2 regions of the Carboxydothermus pertinax genome follow, and region 1 is predicted to be linked to the other one. Evidence: riboswitches for the same ligand, from Rfam matches in the RefSeq annotation. Region 1 holds a riboswitch; the other holds the start of a gene.
What was found. A riboswitch is a leader RNA that binds a small molecule or an ion and turns the genes downstream of it on or off. The one in region 1 is predicted to bind glycine.
Positions count from the first base shown of each region.

Region 2: it holds a riboswitch for glycine, as region 1 does, so the genes downstream of both, gcvT (glycine cleavage system aminomethyltransferase GcvT) here and cpu_RS08845 (GrdX family protein) in region 1, are expected to answer to the same signal.

Region 1 is NZ_BDJK01000036.1:14,665-23,582, forward strand. It holds gene cpu_RS08840 (thioesterase family protein) at 50-445, opposite strand; glycine riboswitch at 837-924, shown strand; glycine riboswitch at 925-1,015, shown strand; gene cpu_RS08845 (GrdX family protein) at 1,089-1,484, shown strand; gene trxB (thioredoxin-disulfide reductase) at 1,510-2,433, shown strand; gene cpu_RS08855 (thioredoxin family protein) at 2,447-2,776, shown strand; gene cpu_RS08860 (glycine/sarcosine/betaine reductase component B subunit) at 2,788-4,074, shown strand; gene grdA (glycine/sarcosine/betaine reductase complex selenoprotein A) at 4,160-4,630, shown strand; gene grdB (glycine reductase complex selenoprotein B) at 4,658-5,965, shown strand; gene grdC (glycine/sarcosine/betaine reductase complex component C subunit beta) at 6,071-7,600, shown strand; gene grdD (glycine/sarcosine/betaine reductase complex component C subunit alpha) at 7,615-8,760, shown strand; gene cpu_RS13670 (hypothetical protein) at 8,878-8,918, opposite strand, start outside.
Region 2 is NZ_BDJK01000043.1:22,842-31,759, reverse strand. It holds gene gcvPA (aminomethyl-transferring glycine dehydrogenase subunit GcvPA) at 1-1,083, opposite strand, end outside; gene gcvH (glycine cleavage system protein GcvH) at 1,085-1,477, opposite strand; gene gcvT (glycine cleavage system aminomethyltransferase GcvT) at 1,480-2,562, opposite strand; glycine riboswitch at 2,652-2,714, opposite strand; glycine riboswitch at 2,718-2,825, opposite strand; gene cpu_RS09595 (acyl-CoA dehydratase activase) at 2,933-3,667, opposite strand; gene cpu_RS09590 (double-cubane-cluster-containing anaerobic reductase) at 3,667-4,932, opposite strand; gene cpu_RS09585 (methylaspartate ammonia-lyase) at 5,167-6,429, opposite strand; gene hemE (uroporphyrinogen decarboxylase) at 6,645-7,697, shown strand; gene hemH (ferrochelatase) at 7,700-8,578, shown strand; gene hemG (protoporphyrinogen oxidase) at 8,581-8,918, shown strand, end outside.

The sequences.
Region 1 (8,918 bases):
ATAGATATTGTAATAACTTTCATTAACTTTATTTTTCTTCCAAGTTCGTTTATTTTTCTTTTGAATTTAGTTTCCCCAAAAATTTTTCAATATTTACGCATACTCTCTCGTGCCGTCCTTCCCCAATTTTCCCCTGCTCATCAAAAGCCTCAACTAAAAAAGTAAGTCGGCGTCCGTCTATAGCAACCAATCTGGCCACAGCTTCTACTTTAGCCCCCAGGGGAGTTGCTTTTAAATGGCTTACTTCCACTTTTGTTCCCACGGTAGTTTCCCCGGGATTTAAAAAATCTTCCACCGCCTTTACCGAAGCTTCTTCCATTAAAGCTATCATCATTGGCGTGGCAAACACCTCTAAACTTCCGCTTTTTACCGATAAAGCGGTGTTTTCAGGCCTAACTGTAGTGCTTGCTCGCCCTTCCAAGCCAACTTTAAGTTCTCCCGCCATCCTAACCCTCCTTTAAACGATTAAAAGCTTTTTTGTCTTTAAAAATTAATTCGGTACCGATTAGCATTTTCCTTTAATTATTTTTCAAATCCTTAAGAGAAAATTTGTTAACTTTAGGTAAATCAGATTGCATATTTTATTTGTACATAAAGGAACTTTTTGCACTTTTTATCACATTTTAAAAAGTCATTAACAGCTTTTTTTCGCCATTTTCTTAATATTCACAAGATAAAAACTTCGAATTTTGTCGAAAAAAATATTTTTTAGAAAAGGACTTGTGTAATTTATCACGAATATATTATAATAGCAATTGAAAAGTTAAGAAAACTTTTCTTTCTCCCCCTGTATAATTTTTTCTCCATCCCCCCAAATTAATAGTGAAATTTCCTGAATGATGGTGGCGGGAGAGACCCCTTTATAGGGGCGCCGAAGGAGCAAGGGAAACCGAAACTCTCAGGCAAAAGGACCGCAACCGGACGGGACTCTGGAGAGTCCGCAGTTGGCGGCACCAAAGGAGTAACCCGGGATTTCCCCGGGAATCTCTCAGGTCTTAGGGACAGAGGTCGGTAATAAAATTGGCCTCTGTCCTTTTCTTTTTAGTACCGCAGGAGCATATTAAGTCATTTCCTTGGAGGAAATCGAAATGATCGTGATTACAAACAACCCAAAAGTAAAAGAATATATACAAAAGTACCAGCTTAATAAAAGATTTTCCCTTTTATGGGTAGATGGCTTTACCGAGGACGTCCTGGAAAAAGTTCGCGACCTCTGTCATTTCGGCCATAAACTTTTAACCCATCCTTTAACAGGAAGTATTAAACCCAACCAAACCCCTTATAAAACTGTAGTTGTAGATCACCTAGAGCAAGAGATAGATTTTAACTCCATCTTAATAGCTGAAAACAGTTATTTTAAAACACTAGAACTTTTAACCAAACGCCCTCGCCCTAAGGAGACAGAGCTATTTTTAGATGACTTTGCTGTCATAGACCTGGACTTTTTTAAAAGTTTTTTGACCAGCCTGGGTCTTATTATATAAAGCTTTAAAAGAAGGAGGAGTGTCCATGGAAAGATATGACGTGATTATCATCGGGGCAGGTCCAGCAGGATTGTCTGCTGCTCTCTACAGCGCCCGGAGTAAGCTTTCCACCCTTTATATCGAAAAGCTTTCTACCGGCGGTCAAGCTGCCACTACCGATGAGATTGAAAATTACCCCGGTTTTGCCCGCGGCATTCCAGGACCAGACTTAACCCAGCAAATGGAACAGCAAGCTCAAAGATTTGGCGCCAAAAAACTTAATGCAGAAGTCAAGGCCATAGAACTTCAAGGAGATGACCGGATTGTCAAAACCACTAAAGGCGATTTAATTGCGAAAGTTGTTATTATCGCTTCCGGTGCCGCACCTAAACTTCTCGGTTGTCCGGGTGAGTTAGAATTTAGAGCTCGCGGGGTCTCCTACTGTGCCACCTGTGACGCTGCCTTTTACGAAGGCGCTAACGTCATGGTCGTAGGCGGCGGCGACTCAGCAGTAGAAGAAGCCTGCTACCTCACCAAGTTTGCTGAAAAAGTAACTCTCGTCCATCGCCGCGATACCTTGAGAGCCACCAAAGTTCTCCAGGAAAGGGCTTTTGCTAACGAAAAACTGGAAATTCTCTGGAATACCGTAGTTGAAGAAATTATTGGTACCGATGTAGTTGAAAAAGTCCGCCTTAAAAATGTCGTCACCGGCGAAGTTTTTGAAAAAGAAATTGACGGCATTTTTATCTATGTCGGCCTTGAACCCAACACCGAATTTGTCAAAAGCTTAGTAACCTTAGACGAACGCGGGTATATTATTACCGATGAAAATATGCGCACTAATATCCCGGGAGTCTATGCTGCCGGAGATGTCCGGCAAAAACTTTTACGGCAGGTGGTTACTGCGGCTGCTGACGGGGCCATTGCCGCCTATCATGCGGAAAAATATCTTGAAGAATGCATCAAGTAAAGGAGGTGATTATATGGCAGGCAACTTAATTGAAGTAAACAAAGACAATTTTGAAGAGGAGGTTTTAAAAAGCGAGCTTCCGGTCCTGGTGGACTTCTGGGGCCCCCGGTGTGTACCCTGCATGGGCTTAATGCCAGTAGTCGAAGAATTGGCTGAAATCTATGCGGGCAAAATGAAGTTTACCAAATTAAACACTGCCGAAAACCGGAGGCTGGCTATTCAGCTCAAAGTTATGAGCCTTCCTACCTTCCAGTTTTACAAAAACGGAGAGCTTGTAGATCAACTACAGGGCAACTTTGGCCGCGCAGAAATTGAAGAAAAAATTCGTGCCATTATCGGCTAAGGAGGGATAAAATGCGGCTTACCCTTGGCAAGATTCAAATTAAAGGGGTTGAGTTTGGCCCTAATACAAAAGTTGAAAACGGAATTTTATATGTTAACAAAGATGAGCTCACCGCCCTTTTAAAAGAAGATAACCAAATTAGCTCGGTCGAACTGTTTTTAGCCCGCCCGGGAGAATCGGTCAGGATTGTACCGGTAAAAGATGTAATCGAGCCCCGGGTTAAAGTAGAAGGCCCTGGCAATATCTTTCCCGGCTTTTTAGGGAAAATAGAGATGGTGGGTAGCGGCCGGACCCATGTTTTAAAAGGCGCGGCAGTAATTACCACTGGTAAAATTGTAGGTTTCCAGGAAGGTATTATCGATATGACCGGTCCTGGAGCGAAATACACTCCTTTTTCGAAAACTTATAACATCGTTGTTAAAGTCGAACCGGTGGAAGGACTGTCCCAGCACGAACATGAAAGGGTTGTCCGGTTAGCAGGTTTTAAAGCTGCCGCGTACCTGGGTGAAGCCGGTAGAAATGTAGCTCCCGATGAAGAAGTCACCTATGAAGTAGCCCCCTTACTCGAAGCCGCAAATAAATACCCGGGTCTACCGAAAGTAGCTTATGTCTACATGCTCCAAACCCAGGGGCTTTTACACGACACATATGTTTATGGTGTTGATGCTAAAAGGATTCTCCCTACTCTTATCTCCCCCACCGAAGTTTTCGACGGAGCAATTGTCAGCGGTAACTGTGTTTCCGCCTGTGACAAAAACACTACTTACGTGCACATGAATAACCCTGTAATTGAAGAATTATTTGCCCGCCACGGCAAAGATATAAACTTTGTGGGCGTCATCATTACCAACGAAAACGTTACCTTAACCGATAAAGAGCGTTCCTCCAGCTACACCGCTAAGCTTGCTGAAATGCTCGGCATTGATGCGGCAATTATCTCCGAAGAAGGCTTTGGTAACCCTGACGCTGACCTGGTAATGAACTGCCGAAAATTAGAACAAAAAGGCATTAAAACGGTCCTTATCACCGACGAATACGCCGGTAGAGACGGCAGCTCCCAATCGCTGGCCGATATCACTCCCGAAGCCAATGCCGTGGTTACCGCCGGTAACGCTAACGAAACCATTGTTCTGCCCAAGCTGGATACCGTAATCGGTCATGTGGAAGTTGTTGATGTCATTGCCGGAGGCTTTGCCGGTTCCTTACGGTCCGACGGCAGCATCGAAGTGGAAATTCAGGCAATCACCGGCGCCACCTCAGAAGTTGGCTTTAACCAATTAACCGCAAAAGGATATTAATGTCCGCAGGTGGTAAGTGGTAGGTGGTGGGAAAAGCCCAACCACTAACGACAGGCCACTATAAAAACTAAAGGAGGAGTTTAGTATGGCAATTTTGGCTGGTAAAAAAGTCATAGCGGTAGGTGACCGTGACGGCGTTCCCGGTCCCGCAATTGCAGAATGTGCCAAGAGTGCCGGAGCAGAAGTGGTGTTTGCCACTACCGAGTGCTTCGTCTGAACTGCTGCCGGTACTATGGACCTGCAAAACCAAGCCCGGATTAAAGAATTAGCGGAAGAATTAGGCGGTGAAAATATTGTTGTTCTTTTAGGAGCAGCTGAACCGGACACCGCCTCTTTAGCTGCTGAAACTGTTACTCTGGGCGATCCTACCTATGCAGGTCCTTTAGCAGGGGTCTCGTTGGGACTCCGGGTCTACCACATTTTAGAGCCCGAAATTAAAGCCGAAATCGATCCGGCTGTTTATGAAGAGCAGGCCGCTATGATGGAAATGGTATTAGATGTAAATGCTTTGGCCGCCGAAGTTTCCAAAATGAGAGAAGAAGGTAGCAAGTTTTAGCCCCTTCAGGTAAAAGGAGGTAGTCTTGTGTCCAAATTCCGCGTTATCCACTATTTAAACCAGTTTTTTGGGCAAATAGGCGGCGAAGATAAAGCAGATATTGCTCCGCTCAAAAAAGACGGTCCCGTAGGCCCTGGTACCGCTTTAAATGGTGCATTTAAAGGAGAAGCGGAAGTTGTCGGTACCGTTATCTGCGGTGACAGCTATTTTGCCGAAAACATGGAAGAGGCTCTTAGGCAAATCATCGCAATGATCAAGGAATATAATCCTGACTTAGTGGTCGCCGGACCTGCTTTTAACGCCGGCCGCTACGGTACCGCCTGCGGTGCGGTTGCCGAAGCAGTGGTAAAAAATCTTGGTATTCCTGCCGTAACCGGTATGTATCCTGAAAACCCCGGTACCGACATGTATAAGAAGTCTGTTTATATCATTGCTACCGCCGATTCAGCCATTGGTATGCGAAACGCTATTCCTAAAATGGCCGCTTTAGGTTTAAAACTCCTAAAGAAAGAAGAAATCGGTACCCCAGAGCAAGAAGGCTACATTGCCAGGGGTATTAGGAAAAATTATTTTGCCCAGGAGCGAGGAGCTAAGCGGGCAGTAGACATGCTAGTAGCCAAAATTAAAGGCGAAAGCTTTACTACCGAACTTCCTATGCCGGCTTTTGACCGGGTTTCTCCCAATCCCGCCATAAAAGACCTTAGCCAAGCTACCATAGCTTTGGTAACCTCCGGAGGTATTGTTCCCAAGGGCAATCCCGACCGGATTGAATCGTCGTCAGCTTCAAAGTTCGGTAAATACTCTCTCGCTGGCGTAAAAAATTTAACCAGCGATACCTTTGAGACCGCCCATGGCGGCTATGATCCGGTTTACGCCAATCAAGACGCCGACAGAGTTTTACCGGTCGACGTTTTAAGGGAAATAGAAGCAGAAGGCAAAATCGGAAAGCTGCACGATTACTACTATGCTACCGTTGGTAACGGTACTTCTGTGGCCAATGCTGCTAAATTCGGTCAGGCCATTGCTGCTGATTTAAAAGCTTCCGGAGTAGATGCGGTCATTCTTACCTCCACCTGAGGTACCTGCACTCGCTGCGGTGCAGCGATGGTCAAGGAAATTGAACGGGCCGGTATTCCCGTAGTTCACATGTGCACCATCGTTCCCATCAGTAAAACCGTGGGTGCTAACCGGATAGTCCCAACAATAGCAATTCCGCATCCTCTGGGCAACCCTACCCTTCCAGCAGATGAGGAAAAAGCTTTAAGAAGAAAACTTGTGGAAAAAGCATTAAGGGCTCTTACCACCGAAGTGGAAGGACAAACGGTATTTGAATAAAAAATCTCGGGAGCGGGTCTTTAGCCTGCTCCCCAAATTTAGAAAACAAGCCCATTATCTGGGCTTAAGATATAAAAATAATTTTGACAAACGGAGGTTATAATTATGCCAGTCTTAAAAGGTGTTGGCCAGTGCCTCATTCATGCTCCTAACATCTTATACCACAACGGAACCACCCAGACGGTTGAAAGGCTAAAAAACCCCGATTCGGAATACCTGAAAAACCTTCCCGAACATTTACGGAAGTATAACGATGCTTTAGCTTACGCCCCAAACCAGGCTTACATCGGTAATATCGGTCTTGAGGAGTTAAAAACCATTCCCCGCCCCTGGTACACAAACCCCATTAATGAAACTTCTCGTTTTGGTAAGTACGGCGAAATCATGCCGGAAGACGAATTTTACGGACTCTTAAAAATAGCCGACGCCTTTGACCTCGTTATCCTGGAAGAAAGTTTTCAGGAAGAAGTCAAAGAAAAACTTGCCAAACATAAGCTAATAAACGAACAACTGCTTGCCCGCCTTACAAACGCCAAACCCCCGGGAGAAATTGAAAAGTTAGTAGCCTCCCATACTGCTGAAGGACTGTACCTTGGGCAAAAACTAGTAGGTTGCGTGCGGCAGGCCCATGAAATTGACGAAAACTTATCGGCCCATATTATGTTAGAAAACCTTGTGGTAAAAGCATCGGGTATTTTAGCAGTCCTCCATCTTTTAGCCAATACCGGAATTAATCCAGCGAAAGTAGATTACATTATTGAATGTTCCGAAGAAGCCTGCGGTGACATGAACCAAAGAGGTGGCGGTAACTTTGCTAAAGCTATTGGTGAAATTGCCGGTTTGGTAAACGCCAACGGCTCCGACGTGCGCGGCTTTTGCGCTGGCCCTACCCATGCTCTCTTACACGCTGCCTCCTTAATTGAAGCCGGCACTTTTAAAAACGTCATCGTGGTGGGTGGCGGTGCCGTTGCCAAACTCGGAATGAACGGCAAGGACCACGTCAACAAAGGAATGCCGGTTTTAGAAGACATGCTGGGAGCTTTTGCGGTGTTAGTCTCGGAAAACGACGGCGTAAATCCCATCATTCGTTTAGACGTTATCGGAAAACACAATATCGGTAGCGGCGCTTCTCCGCAACAGGTAATGAAAGCCTTGGTTTCCGAACCCCTGGCAAAGCTTGGACGGAAGATTACCGAAATTGACTACTATTCCGTAGAAATGCAAAACCCCGAACTTACCGAACCGGCCGGCGCCGGCAACGTACCGGAAGCAAACTACAAGATGATTGGCGCTCTGGCGGTTATGGCCGGAGAGATTGGCCGGGCCGATATACCCAAGTTCGTGGAAAAACACGGATTACCCGGCTTTGCTCCCACTCAAGGTCACATTCCTTCCGGAGTCCCGGCCCTTGGGTTCTTTAGAGATGCACTCTTAGAAGGTAAGATTTCTTCGGCTATGGTTATCGGTAAAGGTAGTTTATTCCTGGCCCGAATGACCAACCTGTTTGACGGTTTGTCGCTTTTAATTGAGAAGAACCCCGGTAAGGTCGAAAAAACTACCGACTTTACTAAGGAAACCGTTCGGGAAATGGTCGCGGAGTATTTACGGGAAATGGCTAAAGGCCTTCTTTCCTAAGGGGGTACAAATAAATGGAGCAGGTAAAAAAATTAATTGCGGAAGTGTTAAATGAAGCGGCGGAAGTTATAGCCACCGGGCGGGCTCTTAAAAACATCCGGGTAGGTATCACCCTTCTGGGCAGTGAACACGGGGTGCTTGAAGTGTTAAAAGGTGCCGAAATGGCCGCCCAAAATCTTCCCGGAGTTGAAGTGGTGGTTATTGGTCCAGAAGACGCGGAAACCAATCTTACTAAAGTAGTTGTAAGCGAAGAGAAGGAAAGCCACAAGGTCATGGAAAAGATGCTAGATGCTGGCGAGCTTACAGCAGCTGTTACCATGCATTATAACTTCCCCATCGGTACTTCCACCGTAGGCCTAGTGGTTACCCCAGCCCGGGGTCGGAAAATGTTTATTGCCACTACTACCGGCACCTCTTCTCCCGATAGAGTAGAAGGTATGGTTAAAAACGCCCTTTACGGCATTGCCGCAGCTAAAGCTTACGGAATTAAAAATCCAACGGTTGGCATATTAAATGTTGACGGTGCCCGGCAGGTAGAAAGAATTTTAAAAGAACTGCAAAACCGAGGCTACTCCATTGCTTTTAGTGAATCTAAACGGGTAGATGGCGGAGTAGTCATGCGAGGCAATGACCTTTTAGCCGGTACTCCCGACGTCATGGTTTGCGATAGCTTAACCGGCAACCTCTTAATTAAAATCTTCTCCGCCTACACCACCGGTGGAAGTTACGAGGCTTTAGGCTACGGCTACGGTCCGGGAATTGGAGAAGGCTTTAACAAAATAATTAATATCATTTCCCGGGCTTCAGGCGCCCCGGTAATTGCCGGTGCTATTGAATACGCCGCCGCCATGGCCCAGGGTAGACTTGTAGAAGTTGCTCAGGCAGAAATTGCAGCTGCTAAAAAAGCAGGACTGCTTGATTTAGTAAAACCTGTAGAGAAAAACGAAGCAGTAGAAGAGGTAAAAATGCCACCCAAAAAACCGGTTGCTAAAGAAATTGCCGGAATTGATGTTTTAGAATTGGAAAATGTCCAGAAGCTGTTATGGCAACACGGTATTTATGCCGAAACCGGCATGGGTTGCACCGGTCCTATCGTCCTTGTGGCCCCGGACGACTTAAGCCAGGCTCTTAAAGTTTTAAAGGAAAATAAAGTATTGTAGGGCCGGTTTAGAGGTTTGAGGTTGGCAGTAAAACCCCTGCAGGCATAAGATGCAGTCTTAAGCCCGCCCTACAGTAAACAAAAAGCCGCAGAGGTTTTGGCATCTGCGGCTTTCTCCTTACTCCTCCATTTTGATAAAATTTTCCCAGGACTGAAAAT
Region 2 (8,918 bases), on a different contig from region 1:
ATGGGCTTTTTGTAAGCTTTGCAGGGCAATTTCTTTTAACCCCTTTTTTCCCACCGTTGCCAGATAAACGGTCGCTGCCAAAGCATTTAACGCCTGGTTACTGCAAATATTGGAAGTTGCCTTTTCCCGGCGGATGTGCTGTTCTCTGGCCTGCAGCGTTAAAACAAAGCCACGGTTGCCCTGGCGATCAGTAGTTAAACCTACCAACCGTCCAGGCATCCGGCGGGCTAAATCCTTCCGGGCGGCAAAAAAGCCAAGGTGCGGCCCCCCAAAGGCAAGACCATTACCTAAAGCCTGCCCATCACCCACCGCAATGTCTGCCCCGTATTCCGCCGGCGGTTTTAAAATCCCCAGGGAAATGGGGTCTACTGCTGCTACCAGCAGGCCTTTTTTAGCATGGATTAAACGACTTATTTCCTCCACTGGTTCTAATTGGCCAAAGAAGTTTGGCTGTTGTACCAAAACCGCAGCGGTTTTATCGTCAATAAGCTCTTCAAGTTTTTCTAAATCCACAGTGCCATTTTTCCGGGGCGCTTCTACTACGGTAATCCCCGGCCCCCAAGTGTAGGTTTTAACTACACTCCGGTATTCGGGATGGATAGTAGCTAAAACTAAAATTTTATCCCGCCGGGTTTGATTTACTGCCATCAGAGCAGCTTCAGCCAAAGCTGATCCGCCATCGTACATCGACGCATTGGTGATATCAAGCCCGGTTAGTTCGCAAATCATGGTTTGGTACTCAAAAATGGACTGTAATACCCCCTGGCTCATTTCTGCCTGATAGGGAGTATAGGCTGTATAAAACTCCGAGCGAAGTAAGATGTGATTTACCACCGAAGGTACATAATGGTCGTATACTCCTGCACCCAAGAAGGTTAGATATTTATCCGCAGAACCGTTTTGTGATGCTAGCTTTGCTAAGTGCTTTTTAACTTCAAGTTCTGACATCCCGGAAGGAAGATTTAAGGGCCTTTTAAGTTTAACCTCTTCCGGGATATCAGCAAACAAATCATCAATGGTATTTAAGCCAAGGCTACTTAACATTTCCCGGACTTCGTCCGGGGTATGGGGAGTATACTTCAAATTATTCGCCTTCCTCTTCTAAAAGTTTTTCGTAATCTTCGGGGGAGAGTAGTTCTTCCAATTCCGCTTCATTGGAAATTTCAACTTTAATCATCCACCCCTTACCATAGGGGTCTTCATTTACCAATTGAGGTGAATCAATAACTTCCTCATTTACTTCCAGTACTTTTCCGGAGACCGGAGCATATAAGTCGGAAGCAGCTTTTACCGACTCTACCACCCCAAAGGTGTCCCCAGCGGTAATTTCATCACCCACTCCAGGAAGCTCAATAAATACGATGTCTCCCAGTGATTTTTGGGCAAAATCAGTAATCCCTACAATACCAATATTGCCGTCTACCTTAATCCACTCATGCTCACGGCTGTACTTTAAATCCTTAGGCACATTACTCATGCTTATTTCCCCCTTTTGTAAAATGGTTTTGGAACTACCCGGGCACGAACGCCCTTCCCCCGAATGATTACTTCCAACTCGGTACCAATTTCCGCCGCGTCGATATCAACCATGGCTAAAGCCAGGTTTTTCTTAAAATACGGCGCAAAGGTACCGGAGGTAACAAAACCTACTCCCCTTTGGTTAAATACTATTTCGTAGCCCTGGCGCGGAATTCCTGCTCCAATCATTTCCAAACCAACAATTTTTCTTTTAAGCCCTGCATTTTTTTGGGCAAGTAAAGCTTCTTTTCCCAGAAAATCTTCCTTGGTAAACTTAACGGCCCAACCAAGTCCCGCCTCAAGAGGCGTAATCTCGGCTGAAAGTTCATGGCCGTATAACGGAAGGCAGGCTTCAAACCTTAAAGTATCCCGGGCACCAAGCCCTGCTGGTTTTACCCCAAGACTTAATAGTTCATTCCAAATTTTTGCCGCGTGAATGGGGGTAAAATAAATTTCAAAGCCATCTTCGCCGGTATAGCCGGTGCGGCTTACCAAGCAGGGAATACCCGCTACCTCTATTTCCACAAAACCAAAATATTTAATCCGGTTTAAGTCAAAAGAAGTTAGTTTTTGCAAGACCTCCTGAGCCCGGGGACCCTGGAGAGCAATTTCCGCCGTTTGGTCCGATAAGTCGGTTACCGTTACATCTTCCCACTTATGTTCTATAATATAGGCAAAATCCTTATCTTTGTTGGAAGCATTCACTACCAATAAGTAATGGTCGTTGGAATACTTATAGGCCAATAAATCATCAACCGTCCCGCCGTTTGGATAACACATGGTAGTATAAATTACCTCACCAGGATTTAAGCGGGAAGCATCATTGGTAATCAAGTAGTTTACAAATTCTTCAGCCCTGCTACCCAAAATTTCAATTTCTCCCATATGGGACACATCAAACATCCCCACATCGGTACGAACAGCCATATGTTCTTCCAAGATACCGGTATACTGAACCGGCATTTCCCAGCCACCAAAGGGTACCATTTTGGCCCCAAGCTTTAAGTGCTCTTCAAAAAGCGGAGTTCTTTTTAAACTTTCCATCCCATCACCCTTTTTTCTTAGTTTTTGCAGCTTTTGTTTTTTAATCCAAAAAATAAAAAGACAGATAGCTAAAACCTAAACGCTTTAGCCTCTGTCCTTTGACCTGAGAGATTATTCTCCCCGTGGGTGCCCAGTCCTGGGACTCTCCAGAGCTTCGTCCAGCAACAGTCCTTTTGCCTGAGAGTTTCACCTTTAAAGCCAAGCAAAACTTTAAAGGCTTACTCCTTCGGCGCCCGAGTCCGGGTCTCTCCTGCTGCCTTCATCCGCCGTATTTAGTTTTCTGTATACATTTTATGATAAATTTCGCATTAATTCAACAATTTTTATATTTGTGAAAATTTTAATTTATAGAAAGCCTGGAAGGTTACCCTCAGGCTTCTTTAGCAATTAAAGCAGCCCCTAAAGCAGCGGTCACCGACGGTTCTGGTGGCACAACCACCTCAATTCCCAGTTCTCTTTGTAAAAAAAATCTTAGGGCTTTGTAGTTCGCCCCACCACCGGTAAATATTAATTTTCGGGGTTGGCCAAGGCTTGCGACAAATTTGGCAAGCCTTTTGGCTACTGTTTTAAATAACCCCGCTACTACTTCTCTTTTAGGAGTTCCACGGGCAAGCAACGAGATAACTTCAGATTCGGCAAAGACAGTGCACATGGAATTTATAGGAACTGCCTTAACTTCATTAACCAAAACCTCATCCTGGAATTCATCCCCAATTGCCGCTAAAATTACTTCTAAAAATCTGCCCGTTCCAGCAGCACATTTATCATTCATTAAAAAATTAACTACCCTTCCTTGACCATCCTTTTTAATTATTTTAGCATCCTGACCGCCTAAATCTAAGATAAATTCAACCTCGGGAAATAATTCATGGCAGCCCTTGGCCTGACAGGTTATTTCCGTTACAACTTTTCCCCGGTTAAAAGCCACCCGACCGTAACCGGTAACTACCAATCGTTGAATATCCTCTCCTGTCTCTCTTAAGATAGCCTCTCCGGCTTTCACCGGTTCAAATTTAGTGGGAATAATCTTAAAAAGAAGGCTTCCATCCTCTCTTATAATTACTAATTTCGTATTGGTAGAACCTAAATCTAATCCTGCAAACACTATTTTATCATCTCCAAAAAGGCTTCAATCCGGGTTTTTAACTGCCCCTGGTCTTCATCGGAAAAGTCGCTTTCTAACTTTAATACCGGAATGTTGCGATTCTCCAGCTCCCTGCTAACGAAGTAACTTTCCACTCCATAGGGTTGACAAAACTGCAAAGAATAGTGAATTACCCCGTCTACTTGTAATTTATTAGCCAGCCCTAAAAGGTCCTCTATACGGCCAGGGTTGGGGGTAAAGCAAGCACAATTTACCTTTAAAGATCTTGCTGCAATATTTTTTAACATTCCGTCCATGTCATCGGCTGGTTCTACTAAATCCTTAAAATACCTTTCCCCGGTACAAGTTTCCTCTCCCACTACCACTCCGCCGGCTCCTTCAATTAAGGCATGGATTTTCCAGTGGGGTATGGGCTGAGGGGTACCGGTAATTAAGATTCTCGGGGCATCTTTGGGAGCTACCCCTTCCCCCCGGGCAACCCTTTCTTCTAATTCGTCACAGAGTTCGTTTACCTTGGAAGCAAATCGTTCAGGGTCATCAAAAAAGGCCAATTGATTAATTAAAAGGACATCCAAGCCATGGATAGGAGCAGGGTTATGTTTTCTTAAATCCGAAAGCCTTTTTAAGGCTTGTCGTTTTTTGTTTATTTTTTCAATTCCTTCTCTTAAGTTTTCGGCATTTAATTTAACTCCAGTCGTTTCTTCCACAAATCGCACAAAATCTTTAATTTCAGCTTCCCAAAATTCTCGGTCTCGTGCTTCTTTTTTCTGGGGAAGTTCCATCACATGCACTGGAATATATTCATTTAAAATCTCCCAGGCTTTTTTCTTGCCATCACAAGTAGTTTCCCCTACTACACAATCCGCCACCTGGAAATATGGACAAATTCTCTCAATTTTAAAGCCCATTGCTGATTTAATAAGCGGACAAAGATTGCGGGGCAAGACCGTCTCCCCTGCCGGAATTGGATACTGCGCACCGGCGCAAAGGCCTATGCAAGCACTGCCGGTAGCATTAATAATTTCCTCCGGAACATAAACGCAAAAAGTCGCAAACACTTTTTTACCTGCATGTTTTAAGTTGTAAAGCTCGTGCACTCTAATTCCATGAATATCCCCTACTACCGCATCAAAGTAGTCCATTTTTTTAGGTCGATTGGGTCGATTTAAAAAAAGTTCGGTATAAACCCCCGGCACCGGAGCCAAAAATTCATCGTGTTTCTCCAAATCAACATTCAAAGTCTTCCACAGTTCTCGATTGTCCATAGCTCTCCTCCTTTTTTAAAGGGAGGAAGTGGGAATCGAACCAAACCCCCAAAATTGTCCATTGGATTTAAAGTCCTCCGGGGCAACCAGACCCTCCCCTCCCCAAAAGTTTATAATTTTTTTCACAATTAATCTTATATTAATTGTTTTTATTTGTAAAATTCCATTTTTTTATTTTTACTTCGCGTAAGTATTGCAAAATGGAATAAAAAAACCGGAAGACGTTCCTTCCGGCTAACCAACTTTTTTCTGGATTAAAGATTTATTTTTCTTTAAAATCGCTAAAGTCCTCAGCATTTCATTCCGCATGATAGTTAAACCTTCATCCACACCCATGCCAGGCTTTACTAAGAGCTGATCCGGCCCTGTAGCAAGGCCCACGTGAACCGAAACCTTAGCCGATATATCGGTTTCGTTGCAGCTGCCACCCAAATAGGCACCGATACCATTTCCCTTGGCATATAAAACCGCATCAATAATATCGTTTACCCCCCCTAAGTCCGGGGATTTAATTTGGACCATTAAACCTGCCCGCGCATCCACAAATTCTTTGATATCAGCAAGGTTGTTACACCATTCATCAGCTACAACAACTACTTTACTACCTAAGGAATAAAGCTTCTCTTGCAAATACCTTAACCCTTCAATTTGCCGTTCCTTTGAGCCAAGATCCACCGGTCCCTCCACTCTTAAAAGATGCGGATAAACCCTTTCTTCCAATCTCGCTAAGTATTCGGCTACCTGGTCTAAATTATCACTAAAGACAATTCCGAGGGTACCGTAAACGTCAAAATGAAATATCGGCAGGTAGTCAGGATCCCCTAAGACTTTTACCCGCTGTTTTAACCACAGGGCGTATTCGGTCAAATCTTTCCCTTCTGCACCGATTTTCGAGGGGTGATTAAATAAACCATGGGGTAAGACATCCACCCGTTTTAATATCATTTTATCAGCATTGGTATAGCGGTCGTCCCCCGATTGGGCAAAGAGCGGTACAGGATTTAATAAAAGCTTTAAGCCATATTCTTTAGCAATTACCTCCGCCATGGTAGAGTGGTTAATCTTTGCTACCGCATCTAACAACGCCTGGGTTAACCCGTAACGTAAGGCAGTGTGATATTTTTTTCCCTGTTTATCGGTAAGATTATCAAAATACCAAGCCGCTTCTTTAAAGCTAAGGAGGTTATAGCCAACTAACTTAGGCTTTATTTCCTCTTCCAAAACTCTTAAAAAATTGTCCGCTAAAAACACAGGATCCCGGCCGTCTACTCCGGAATACTGCACCGCAACGCAGTCTCCCACCGCAATTTCTCCGTTTTCTAAAAAAAGCATAATAGATACCGCTTCGCCACCCTGGCGTATCCTGGAAAAACCTGGGGTTAAAGGTTCGCCTTTATAAGTAAAGCCATCAGCTACGGCTCCGCTTTTAATTGCTTTTTGGTCATCAAAATAAAAACCAGAACTGCCTTTGACAAAAAGTACATCGTTAATCAGCATGACATCGACCCCATTTCTGTATTTTGTATACAGTATAATTTTATCCATATTTAATTTTTAATGCAAGCTACTTTTAAAGATTTTTAAAAATTAATGATTTTTATTTCTTCTTATACAAGGAATAAAAGATATAATATTGAATATATATATTAGTTTAGTATTGAATATTTATTTTAGTTTAGTTTACGAATCGGTCCCGAGAAAGGAGTAAAGCTATGAATAATACTTTCTTAAAAGCTTGCCGCCGGGAAGAAACTTCCTATACCCCGGTTTGGCTCATGCGTCAGGCCGGCCGCTACATGGCCGAATATATGGAAATTAGAAGTAAATACTCTTTTTTAGAAATGTGCAAAACCCCCGAACTGGCAGTAGAGGTAACGCTGCAGCCGGTAAGAAAGTTAGGGGTCGATGCCGCAATCTTGTTTGCCGATATTCTTTTACCCTTGGAGGGAATGGGCATTGGCTTTCGCTTTGCTAAAGATGAAGGTCCGGTAATCGAAAATCCCGTTCGAACCATAGATGATGTGAAAAAAGTTCGGATAATTACCCCTGAAGAAGATGTGCCGTATGTTTTAGAAGCTATAAAAATATTACGCCGGGAGCTTGCTGACAAAGTTCCGCTTATTGGCTTTTCTGGCGCTCCCTTTACTTTAGCAAGTTATATTATAGAAGGGGGCGGTTCCAAAACTTACGTCCAGTGTAAAAGACTTATGTGGGAAGCGCCGGAAGCCTGGCATGAACTTTTAAGCAAGATTGCCGAATCCACGGTGCGTTACTTAAAAGCCCAAATTGCAGCCGGAGCTCAAGCGGTTCAGGTTTTTGATTCCTGGGTGGGAACGCTTTCTCCCCAAGATTATAAAAAATATGTCCTGCCCCACAGCAAATATGTTTTTGATAATTTAAAAGATGCCGGCGTTCCGGTCATCCACTTCGCTAACAATGCCGGCAGCATGTTAGAATTAATTGCTGCCGCTGGAGGGGATGTAGTAGGCCTTGACTGGCGGGTAAATTTGGATACCGCCTGGCAGACCGTAGGCTTTGACCGGGGAGTGCAAGGAAATCTTGATCCTATAGCTCTCTTTGCTCCCAAGGAAGTTATTCGGAAAAAAGTAAAAGACATTTTAATAAAAGCCGGCAAACGCCCGGGACATATCTTTAACTTAGGTCACGGCATTCATAAGGAAACTCCGGTGGAAAAAGCTCAGTATCTGGTGGAAGTAGTCCACGAATTAAGCAGCTTAAGTTATGAAGAACTTTTGGAGGCTTAAAAATGAAGGCCGTAGTTTTAGTAGCCTTTGGCTGCCCGGATAGCCTTGAAAATATTGGTCCCTTTATGTCTAAAATTATGGGCAAAATCCCCCCGCCGCCGGTGGTAGCTGCAGTCCGCGGCCGCTATGAAAGAATTGGCGGAAAGTCTCCTTTAACTGAAATAACCCAAAAACAAGCCAAAGCTTTAAAGGTAGAACTTGGGGAAGGTTACCTGGTAGATTTTGCTTACCAGTACTGGTCGCCGGAAATTCCAGAGGTTGTTTCTAAGCTTGTTTTAAAAGGGGTAAAAGTAATTTATTTTCTGCCAATGTCTTCTTTTAATTCCAGCGTTTCCACCGGAGCTTATCAAAAAACTATTAAAAGCTTGGAAAATCGGTTTCCTACCGTTAAGTTTTTTTTTAGCGGGGGATTGGCTTATGAACCACTCTTTATAGAAGCTCACCGGGACCTTTTGCAGAAAGCCCTAAAGACTTATTCTCCGGAGGATTCCGGTATAATTTTTACCGCCCATAGTTTACCAAAAAACGCCATAGAAAAGGGAGATCCCTACTTTGATGAATTTTTAACCGCTGCAAAGAAGTTAGGGAGTTCTTTCCCTTTTCCCTGGGCGTACGCTTTTCAAAGTAAAGGTAAGTCCCAAGGGGAATGGCTTTCCCCGGGGGTCGAAGAAGTAATTGCCGAATTCACCACCAAAGGAATAAAAAATATTGTCATAGACCCTATTGGTTTTGTTGCCGATCATGTTGAAACCCTTTACGATTTAGATATTGAGCTTAAAGAAAAATTTTCTGACGTTAATATTAAACGGCTTTCAGCCTTAAACACTCATCCATATTTTATCAAAGCTTTAAAGCAGCTGGTCTTAAAACTGGAGGGATAAAATTGTCTGATTTCTTGGTTATAGGCGGTGGTATAGCCGGTCTTGCTGCTGCCTATGAACTTTTTCGGGAAGGACAGGATTTTATCTTAATTGAGGAAGACAATTATTTTGGCGGAAAAGTTAAAACTAACTTAAGAGATGGCTTTGTTATTGAAGGCGGCCCCGACTGTTTTTTATCAGAAAAACCGCAGGTGTTTCAAATTGCCCGGGAGTTAAAATTTGAAGATAAAATAATTGGCACTAATGACGAATTTAAAGGTACTTATATTCTTTCTAAAGGTCGGCTCCACGAACTTCCCGAAGGCCTGATGATGATGGTACCAACCAAAATTATTCCTTT